4 regions of the Brevibacillus sp. SAFN-007a genome follow, and region 4 is predicted to be linked to each of the others. Evidence: riboswitches for the same ligand, from Rfam matches in the RefSeq annotation. Region 4 holds a riboswitch; each other region holds the start of a gene.
What was found. A riboswitch is a leader RNA that binds a small molecule or an ion and turns the genes downstream of it on or off. The one in region 4 is predicted to bind S-adenosylmethionine.
Positions count from the first base shown of each region.

Region 1 (2,170 bases), on a different contig from region 4:
CGATGCTTTTGCCTTTTTGTCTATAAGGAAGACCGACTACACAGCTGTAGTCGGTCACCATCCTGCCCGGTGCGCCCGTTTTTAAAACGAGTCCGGCACTTTGCGGGTACCAGCGACGATTTCCTCGCTGATCGCTTTGACTTTGTCCACGACTTCCTGCCCAATAAAAGCGTTCAAAGGTGTCTGGCTCTCATGCGTCACATAGGTAACGCCTACGCCTTTTTCTTTCAGGCCGTACGAGATGACGCCGGGCTTGAACGAGCCTTCCACAAACGACTTCACGGTTTCGTACGCGGCGGTATCTGTCCCTTTCAGCTGGGACAACACGATGTGCTCCGGGTCAATCGTGGTGCGGTCCACGTCCTGTCCCGCTGTATAGAAGCCTTTTTCCTTCGCGGCCTCGAACACCCCGAGGTCGCCAACCGCTGCCGCTCCGTTGATGAAGTCGGCGCCTTTGGATGCTTGCAGCAGCGCCAGCTCCTTCGCTTTTGCCGGGTCAGAGAAGCTTCCTACGTAGTTCACCAAAAACTCCGCGTTGGGATTGGTTGCCTTCAATCCTTCCTGGAAGCCGCCTGTCCATTTCTTCAACAACGGAATGTCCATGGCGACAACCATGCCGACTTTGTTGGTCTTCGTGGCAAGACCGGCCGCCGCCCCCATCAGGTAAGCCGCTTCCTGCTCACGGAAGGTCACGCTGCGCACGTTCGGCAAATCTACTACGGTATCAATAATCGCGAAGTTGCGGTCAGGATTTTCGGCCGCCACTTTTTTCAACGCGTCTTCCGATTCAAAGGAAGACGTGATAATCAGATCGTAGTTTTCCGCCACCGCGACGCGCAGATTTTCTTCGATGGCGCCGTGGTCGGTAGACTCAATCGTTTTCACTTCTGCGCCAAATTCCTGTCCTGCTTTTTTCGCGCCCTCGTCCATTTGCTGGAAGAACGGGTTCACCCCGATTTTTTCCGGCAAAATCAGCGCAATGCGCTTCTTCCCGGCACCTTCTTGCCCTGTCGCTTCTTCTTTTGGCTGGTCAGCAGGCGCATTTCCCCCAGCCGCACAGCCTGTAGCCAATACAGCAAAGGTGGTGAGTGCCAACAACAACTTTTTCATGGTGTTTTCGCCCCTATCCGAACATTCTACGTTTTTTCTGGACCTTACTCCGTAATGTACGGCTTTTTTCCGAAAAGATCAATAACAAACACGAATATTTATTGTAAAAAATATTTTATCATTCGTGTTTGTTCCTTCCTGCCAACAAAAAAACTCTTCCCGAAGGAAGAGTTTGCGTCCGAAGCCGTCCTCTTCCTCATCTGTCAAAACCCCGGTACAGGTTTTGCAGGAATTGGCACCTTTCTGTCCATGTCACGCATGTCCAGTGGTTGCCGGGCTTCATCGGGCCAGTCCCTCCGCCGCTCTCGATAAGGAGATCAAACTATTCTGTTACAATGAGTTTATTCTAGCAGAACCCGTTGAAAAAGCAATCGTTTTTTCAGACTGTTCCCGCCAATTCGGCAATTCAGCAATTCGCGCTTATTGGCTGCGGAAGGTTTGCTGAAGTCGATGCGACAGATGGTTCAGCTCGCCCAGCTCTTCGGTAATTTCCCGCACCTTTTGATGCTGGTTTTCCGCTGTGGCAAACAGCTCCTCCAGATTTGCGAGCGATTGCTCGGTGACAGCCGTAATCGTCGACATTTCCATCGCCACTTCGCCCGAGCGCATTTTGACCCGATTCATGCTGGAGCCGACATGCTCGGCTGCCTGGAGGAAGGCCGTCATGCCGGAGCGCACGGCCTCGATCGACGCCACTGTTTTTACAGCCAGTTCCTGCCCCTTGGCCACCGAAGCCTCTCCGTTGCTGATCTGCTGGACGGCGTTCTCGCTTTCCTGGTGGAGCGATTTGAGAATCTCGGTAATTTCCTGGGTAGCGGTTGCGCTCTGCTCCGCCAGCTTGCGCACCTCGTCTGCCACGACGGCAAAGCCGCGCCCGTGCTCGCCTGCGCGTGCCGACTCGATGGCAGCGTTGAGCGCAAGCAGGTTGGTTTGCGTCGCAATCTGGTTGATCGCTCCTACAATCTCCTCGACCCGATTGGCCTGACGGTTCAGCTGGTGAATCGTCGACGCCGCCACGTTGACGGCAGACACAATCTGTTCCATCTGCTGCGACAGCTCT
Region 1 is NZ_JBQCKK010000002.1:170,912-173,081, reverse strand. Features, by position in the region: gene ACTHO6_RS04220 (BMP family lipoprotein) at 82-1,110, opposite strand; SAM riboswitch class I at 1,304-1,425, opposite strand; gene ACTHO6_RS04215 (methyl-accepting chemotaxis protein) at 1,531-2,170, opposite strand, start outside.
Region 1: another riboswitch for S-adenosylmethionine. It lies ahead of ACTHO6_RS04220 (BMP family lipoprotein); the one in region 4 lies ahead of ACTHO6_RS05690 (2,3-diketo-5-methylthiopentyl-1-phosphate enolase).

Region 2 (2,170 bases), 210 kb from region 4:
TCACAATCCCTTTCATCTGCAAGCTGGACACGTTTCGCCCCCCCTAAATAAACAAGATTCCCGTTGACAAAAGCAACGGGAATAGCCAAATCAACTGACTCTATTTGCTTACTTGCCCCACTCTGGCACGTATTGGGACAGGTCGCCCATTGTCACTTTTTTATCCGTTGGCAAGTCTTCCTGTTTGACCAGCACCGGATTCAGCTTCACGCTGTCTGGCACTTGCTCCCCTTTGATCTTTTGGAAAACGGTTTGCGCGTGAATGCGTCCGATATTCGCCGGATCCACTGCTGCGGTCGCGACCCAAGGCGAGTTCGGCTCCTGGATCAGCTGCAAGTCTTCATCGCTCAGGTCGATGCCATATACCTTGATTTCGGTGCGTCCTGCTTGCTGGATCGCCCGGGTAGCCCCTTTGGCAAACTCATCCCAGGATGCCCAGACGGCTGTAATGTCGCCTTTGTTCGGATATTTTTTCAAGATCGCTTCCATCTGCGCCTGCGTATCCAGCGCCGTGTTGTTGGTGGCAGAGCCAAACGCGGCGATTTCCTTGATATCCGGGTATTTTTTCAGGAAGGCTTCATACGTAACCTGACGCTTTTCCATCGGCGCAAAGCCCGCTACCCAAATTTTCACGATGTTGCCTTTTCCGCCCGTATCGGCAGCCAGCTTTTCCAGACTCAGCTCGGCCAGCTTGTGGTCATCCTGCTCGACAATCGGGACGCCCGGCAGCTTGATATCGGTGTCGAACAGCACAACCGGGATTTTTTTGTCGACCGCTTTTTGCGTGCCTTGTTGCAGCGCTTCCGCCGTACCGTGGTCGATCAGGATGCCGTCAAAATTTTGGTTCACCGCAGCGTCGAGGTTGGAGGCCATTTTCGACAAATCGGTGTCCGCGTTGAACACGGTCAGCTCGCCGCCGTTTTTCTCGACTTCCTGCTTCACGCCGTTAATGTACTGGGCAGAAAACGTCCCGACGTTTTGGCGCATAATCAAGGCAATGCGCTTCGCCTTCTCGCCGCCGGAAGCGCCGTTCGCCCCTGTCTGTGAGGTGTCCGCTCCTCCGCCGCAAGCGGTCAAAGCCAGCGACGCAGCCAGTACGATGGATGTGACAAGACCCAACTTCTTTTTCATCGAAAAATCCCCCTTTTTTCTTTCCTGCTGAGCTTCAAGCTGAGGAGGCGACCTTCCCATGGGAAAAGCCTCTTTCAACAGATGAAAGAGGCTTGATCGACAAGATTCGCGCCTCTTATCTGCCAGGTATCGCTACCTGTTGGAGTTAGCACCTTGGCTCGCAAGACAGTGGATCTTGCCAGCTAGGTTGCCGGGCATCATAGGGCCATTCCCTCAGCCTTCTCTGGATAAGAGTAGTTTTTATTTTCACAACGTTTGGATGAATATATACAGACTATAATTCTTGTTTTACCCATCTGTCAACTAGGTTTTTAAAACTTTTGAACTACAAAATCCTTCCATTCCATTCTCCAAATTTTGGAGGGATTCGGTAAAGTCTTGTCGAAATATCGTAGATTGAAGCAAAAGTCATGCAAATTTGCGATGAGGATGTCCCATGAGTCTATTAAAAGAAGTCATCTTGCAGATGTTCTTTGCCCTGATCCCATTTGTCTTGTTTCACATCTATTACCTCGACCGGATGCGCAACTATAGCCGTTGCTTTATTCTGGTAACCAGCTCTGTCTGCATGCTCCTGACGATGACCTTCGCTTCGAGCGTCGTGGAGGGAATCCTGTTTGATATCCGGCATGTCATTGTCTTTTTCGCTCTGATTTACGGCGGGGTGCCAGTCGCCTTGACCGTGCTGGGCGAATCGGCGCTGTACCGCTACTATCTGGGCGGCGAAGGCACCTGGGTTGCCATGCTCGTTCTGGCCGCCACGTTCGCCGTCTCCCTCCTGATTGATCGACGGTACAAAGCCAGTTATCGGAAAACACTGTTTACTCTTTTGACGGGTGCGCTTATTTCCCTGATCGATTTGGGGTTGACCTATCTGATTTTTCCTACCTATGTATCCGATCACCTTGCCTATCATGCGTTCGTGATCCCCGTTCAAAATTTTGTCGGCATCTGGCTGTTGATGTCGTTATTTAGCAAATGCGTCTCCGACAAGGCGCTGTTTATTCGCCATGCGCAAAACGAAAAAATCGAGACGATG
Region 2 is NZ_JBQCKK010000003.1:289,273-291,442, forward strand. Features, by position in the region: gene ACTHO6_RS06670 (sugar ABC transporter ATP-binding protein) at 1-31, opposite strand, end outside; gene ACTHO6_RS06675 (substrate-binding domain-containing protein) at 109-1,131, opposite strand; SAM riboswitch class I at 1,244-1,365, opposite strand; gene ACTHO6_RS06680 (ATP-binding protein) at 1,568-2,170, shown strand, end outside.
Region 2: another riboswitch for S-adenosylmethionine. It lies ahead of ACTHO6_RS06675 (substrate-binding domain-containing protein); the one in region 4 lies ahead of ACTHO6_RS05690 (2,3-diketo-5-methylthiopentyl-1-phosphate enolase).

Region 3 (2,170 bases), on a different contig from region 4:
CTACGTCGCGCTCAATGCCGGGGTGGCGGCTGGCTCTGCCCTCGGCGGCATGCTGGCGAGTATTTCGTTTGCCTGGACGTTCTTTGGCAACGCCATCGCGCAAGTGATCGTGCTTACCATGTTCGCGCTCGTCCTGCCTCGGCAACTCAAGGCGGTCACAGAGCGGGGCCATCAGGCGGAGCAAGCCAAGACAGCAGGCGCTCCCGCCGCTGCCGTTCAAACCCCGGCAGCCCATCGGAAACCGGTTGAGGCCCTTTCGCCGCTACAGCAACTGCCGACGAAAAAAGTGGCGTGGGGCGCCTTGCTACTCTTGTGCAGCGGGCTGTTCATCAGCTGGATGGTCTACGTCCAGTGGACGACGGTGCTGTCGACCTACATGCAATCGCTGGGCATTTCCTTGCGCCAGTACAGCTTGCTGTGGACGATCAACGGCGGACTGATTTTGTTCGGCCAGCCGCTGATCGCCTGGGTCATCCGCCGCTTCGCCCGCACGCTCCGGGCGCAAATGCTGCTCGGCTCGTACGTGTTCGTGCTGTCGATGCTGATTTTGGCGCAGACGACCTCCTACGCTGGTTTCGTCGCCGGAATGTTCATTATGACGCTGGGAGAGATGCTCGTCTGGCCGGCCGTACCTGCCGTGGCGGCGGAGTTTACCCCACAGGGGCGCGAAGGCTTCATTCAAGGGCTGATCTCGGGTACGGGATCTGCGGGACGCATGCTCGGACCGTTGCTCGGGGCCGTCATTTTCCAGCACCTCCAGGCGCAAGGGCTTTTGTACATCATGGCGGGGCTGGCTCTTTTGTCTGTGCTGTTCTTCGCCCTGCACAGCGCTTTTCAAGGCCGCGTCCAAAAAGTGCCTGCGACGGCCGCGGAAAAGCTGTAGCCAGGAAAAATTCGTTGGCCGTGCGAAGCATCTTGACACGTTTGGAGCAGGCAAGGTAGTATGAAGAAGATTAAAACAGTATATTCCGTGTGATTTACTTATAAAGAGAGGCGGAGGGACTGGCCCTATGAAGCCCGGCAGCGGATCTGCACGCTTTTCGTGTTGCAGATGCTGTGCCAATTCCAGCAGGAGAATTCCTGACAGATAAGGACGTGACCAAGCTTGATCTCCCCCTTTTTCTGTACGGAAAGAGGGGGTTTTTGCTGTACATTGGCCAAAAAAGAAAGGAACTGAAGACAGATGCGCATCCAACCTTCCGACATGATGGATCGGCTCCCGACCCAGTTTTTTGCGACATTGGTGGCAAAAGTAAACAAAGTCATCGCTAGCGGGCATGACGTCATTAATCTGGGCCAAGGGAATCCGGACTTGCCTACCCCGCCGCATATTGTGGAAGAGCTGAAGGCACAGGCAGAAAATCCGCTGCACCACAAATATCCGCCATTCTCCGGTCGCTTGGAGCTGAAGCAGGCGGTCGCCCACTGGTACAAGCAAGAATTTGCTGTGGACCTCGATCCGGAGGAAGAAGTGGCGATTTTGTTCGGAAGCAAGACCGGACTCGTGGAAATTTGCCAGGTGCTGATGAACGCGGGCGATGTAGCGCTCGTGCCGGACCCTGGCTATCCGGATTACTGGTCCGGCGTCGCGGTCGTGAACGGCCGGATGTCCATGATGCCGCTGATGGCAGAAAACCGGTTTTTGCCCGACTACAGCAAAATCCCGCAAGCCGATTTGGACCGCGCCAAGCTGATGTTTTTGAACTATCCGAATAACCCGACAGCGGTGAATGCCCCGTTTGCCTTTTACGAGGAGACCGTCCGGTTTGCGCGCAAGCAAGAGATCGTTGTCTGTCACGACTTCGCGTACGGCGCGATCAGCTACGACGGCCAAAAGCCTGTCAGCTTCATGCAGGTGCCGGGGGCAAAAGAGGTCGGAGTAGAGTTCTACACGCTGTCCAAAACGTACAATATGGCCGGCTGGCGCGTGGGCGCGATGGTCGGCAACCGCGAGCTGGTGAGACTCATCAATCTGATTCAGGATCACTACTTCGTCAGTCTGTTTGGGGCCGTCCAAATGGCTGCGGCTAAGGCGATGACAGACTCGCAGCAGTGCGTGCGCGATCTGGTGGCCGTCTACGAGAGCCGCCGCAATACGCTGTTCTCCCATTTGCATCGCATCGGCTGGCAGGCTCCGCCGTCGCAAGGCTCGTTTTTTGCCTGGCTCCCC
Region 3 is NZ_JBQCKK010000004.1:58,916-61,085, reverse strand. Features, by position in the region: gene ACTHO6_RS07015 (MFS transporter) at 1-883, shown strand, start outside; SAM riboswitch class I at 979-1,094, shown strand; gene ACTHO6_RS07010 (pyridoxal phosphate-dependent aminotransferase) at 1,184-2,170, shown strand, end outside.
Region 3: another riboswitch for S-adenosylmethionine. It lies ahead of ACTHO6_RS07010 (pyridoxal phosphate-dependent aminotransferase); the one in region 4 lies ahead of ACTHO6_RS05690 (2,3-diketo-5-methylthiopentyl-1-phosphate enolase).

Region 4 (2,170 bases):
GTCGAAGTCGCAGAACAGCACGAGCTTTTTGCTCATCGTGCGCCACCCCACTTTTCCAGGGCGATGGCCAGCTCCGGCGATCCGGCAGCGGCTTCTTCCAGGCTGCGCCCGGCGGTGACGGCCGCGATCGCATCGACGAAAGCTTTCGCTCCCGCCGTCGCGCCGCCGGGGTGGCCGTGGATGCCGCCGCCCGCGTTGACGATTTGATCGAGGCCAAAGTCCTGATACAGCTGCGGCACCAGTCCGGGATGGATGCCCGCGGACGGAACCGGGAACGAACGGCGCACGCCCTCCAGCGGCGTTGTCAGGTTGCGGGCGAGTTGCAGCGCCTCTGTCTTGTCCATCGCGACGTTGCCGTACGGAGACGGGAACAGCACCAGGTCGGCTCCGGCGATGCGCATCAAGGTGCCGAGCAGAAGCGGAGCGGCGATGCCGTAATCAGGCGACGGGTAGTACGCGCCTGCAAGTGCCGGATGTGCCATGATCGGGACGTTGACATCCGGATCGGCAGCGAGACGGTGCAGCGCATCGAAGCCAAAGGCCAGCACGTTGAACAGCAGGCAGTCGGCGCCAGCCTCGACCGCGCGTTTTGCCTTTTCGTTCAGCTCGTTGACCGGCCCGGTCAGGTTGGCGGCGTAGAGGACAGGCTTGCCTGTCTCCGCTTCGGTCTCCAGGGCGATCTGCTTGAACGCCCGGATGCGCTCCAAAAACGGCGCGCGGTCGTCTGCAAAGAAGATTTCGTCATCTTTGACCAAATCGACGCCGCCCTGTGCCTGGGCCTTAAATTGCGTTTTCAAGTCGTCGAACGGCAGACCGAGACAAGATTTGAAAATGCTCATCAGGAGCGGACGGTTTTGGGCGTCCAGCCGTCCGCGCAGTCCGTCGATGCCGAACTTCGGTCCGGGAAAAGCCTGGAGGAACGAGTCGGGAAAGGTGACGTCGACCAGCTTGATTTTGCCGTCCATCGAGAGCTTGCCGAAGATGCCGGTCAAGAGCGAAGGAATGTCGCTGATGAAATTGCGGGTCGGGTAGCTGACGGTAATCAGCCCGCGGACCTCTCCGTTTTCCAGTGTTTCCAATGGCGTGGCGCTGACGGCTTCGCCCAGATACGGCGCCAGCTCGGCCTGCTTGGCGGCGGGCAAGTCCGTCCAGGAACCGACCGTCATGCCGACGGCGATGGCAGCCGCTTTTTTGTCCAGGTCTTTGGCTTGTGTCAAATACGTGACGAGGATGCGTGGCTCACTCATGCTAGGGTTTATCCTCCTTGGCAGCTTGATTAGCTGTCATGATCGTTTCAAAGCATGGGAAAACATGAAAAAAGCCTCCCCGCTTGAGCGGGGAGGCGGTTGTCGACTATGAAAACGTCTCGTCTCCTCTCATCTCTCGGGTCAGTAGCCGGAACCAACAAGCTCCGACTCTTATCCGTTGGAATTAGCACCGTTTCGCTATTTCGTCGAACGCAAAAATAGCGCCGGTTGCCGGGCATCATAGGGCCAGTCCCTCAGCCAGCTCGCGATAAGAGTTTTATGTGGTTCACACGTCATGTATCCGTGTGCGATACCCCCATGATATGCCTTCTTGTTCCGCTAGTCAATCTTTGTTTTTCCGAGAATGTGTATCTGTTCACAGGGAATAAGGATGGGGAAGTCAGATGGGGAAGTCGACAACGGAGTTCGCCCCGCCGCCTCTGGAACGCAGAACAGCTGGTAAAGCGAAAACTGTTTTTGCAAAAAAAGAGTGTTGACATCGCGGAACGGTTGGCTGTATGATTCAAACTAAATCAAAACCGCATACGTTTGGATACCTTATCCAGAGAAGGTGGAGGGACTGGCCCGATGATACCCGGCAACCGACACGACGCACTCTCAACGCGAAGAGCGATGGAGAAAAACAGCGACGTGCACGGTGCTAATTCCTGCAGAAACAAAAGTGGTCTGGAAGATAAGGGGGACATGACACGTTCTTTGCACGTGACGACAGCGACCTCTTTTCTTCGGAAAAGAGGTCTTTTTGCATGGCAGAGCAGGAAAGCCGACTGCCGTTTGATCGCCAGACTGGCGGATATGACCAGTCTGCTGGAGATAAAGAGAAACTACTTGATGAGGGGAGTCATCCATCATGCCATACCGCGCATTGACTGAACAGGAAGCAGTAGCGTACGTAAAAGGCT
Region 4 is NZ_JBQCKK010000003.1:83,107-85,276, reverse strand. Features, by position in the region: gene ACTHO6_RS05695 (2-hydroxy-3-keto-5-methylthiopentenyl-1-phosphate phosphatase) at 1-36, opposite strand, end outside; gene ACTHO6_RS05690 (2,3-diketo-5-methylthiopentyl-1-phosphate enolase) at 33-1,247, opposite strand; SAM riboswitch class I at 1,374-1,522, opposite strand; SAM riboswitch class I at 1,803-1,948, shown strand; gene ACTHO6_RS05685 (hypothetical protein) at 2,015-2,137, shown strand; gene mtnK (S-methyl-5-thioribose kinase) at 2,119-2,170, shown strand, end outside.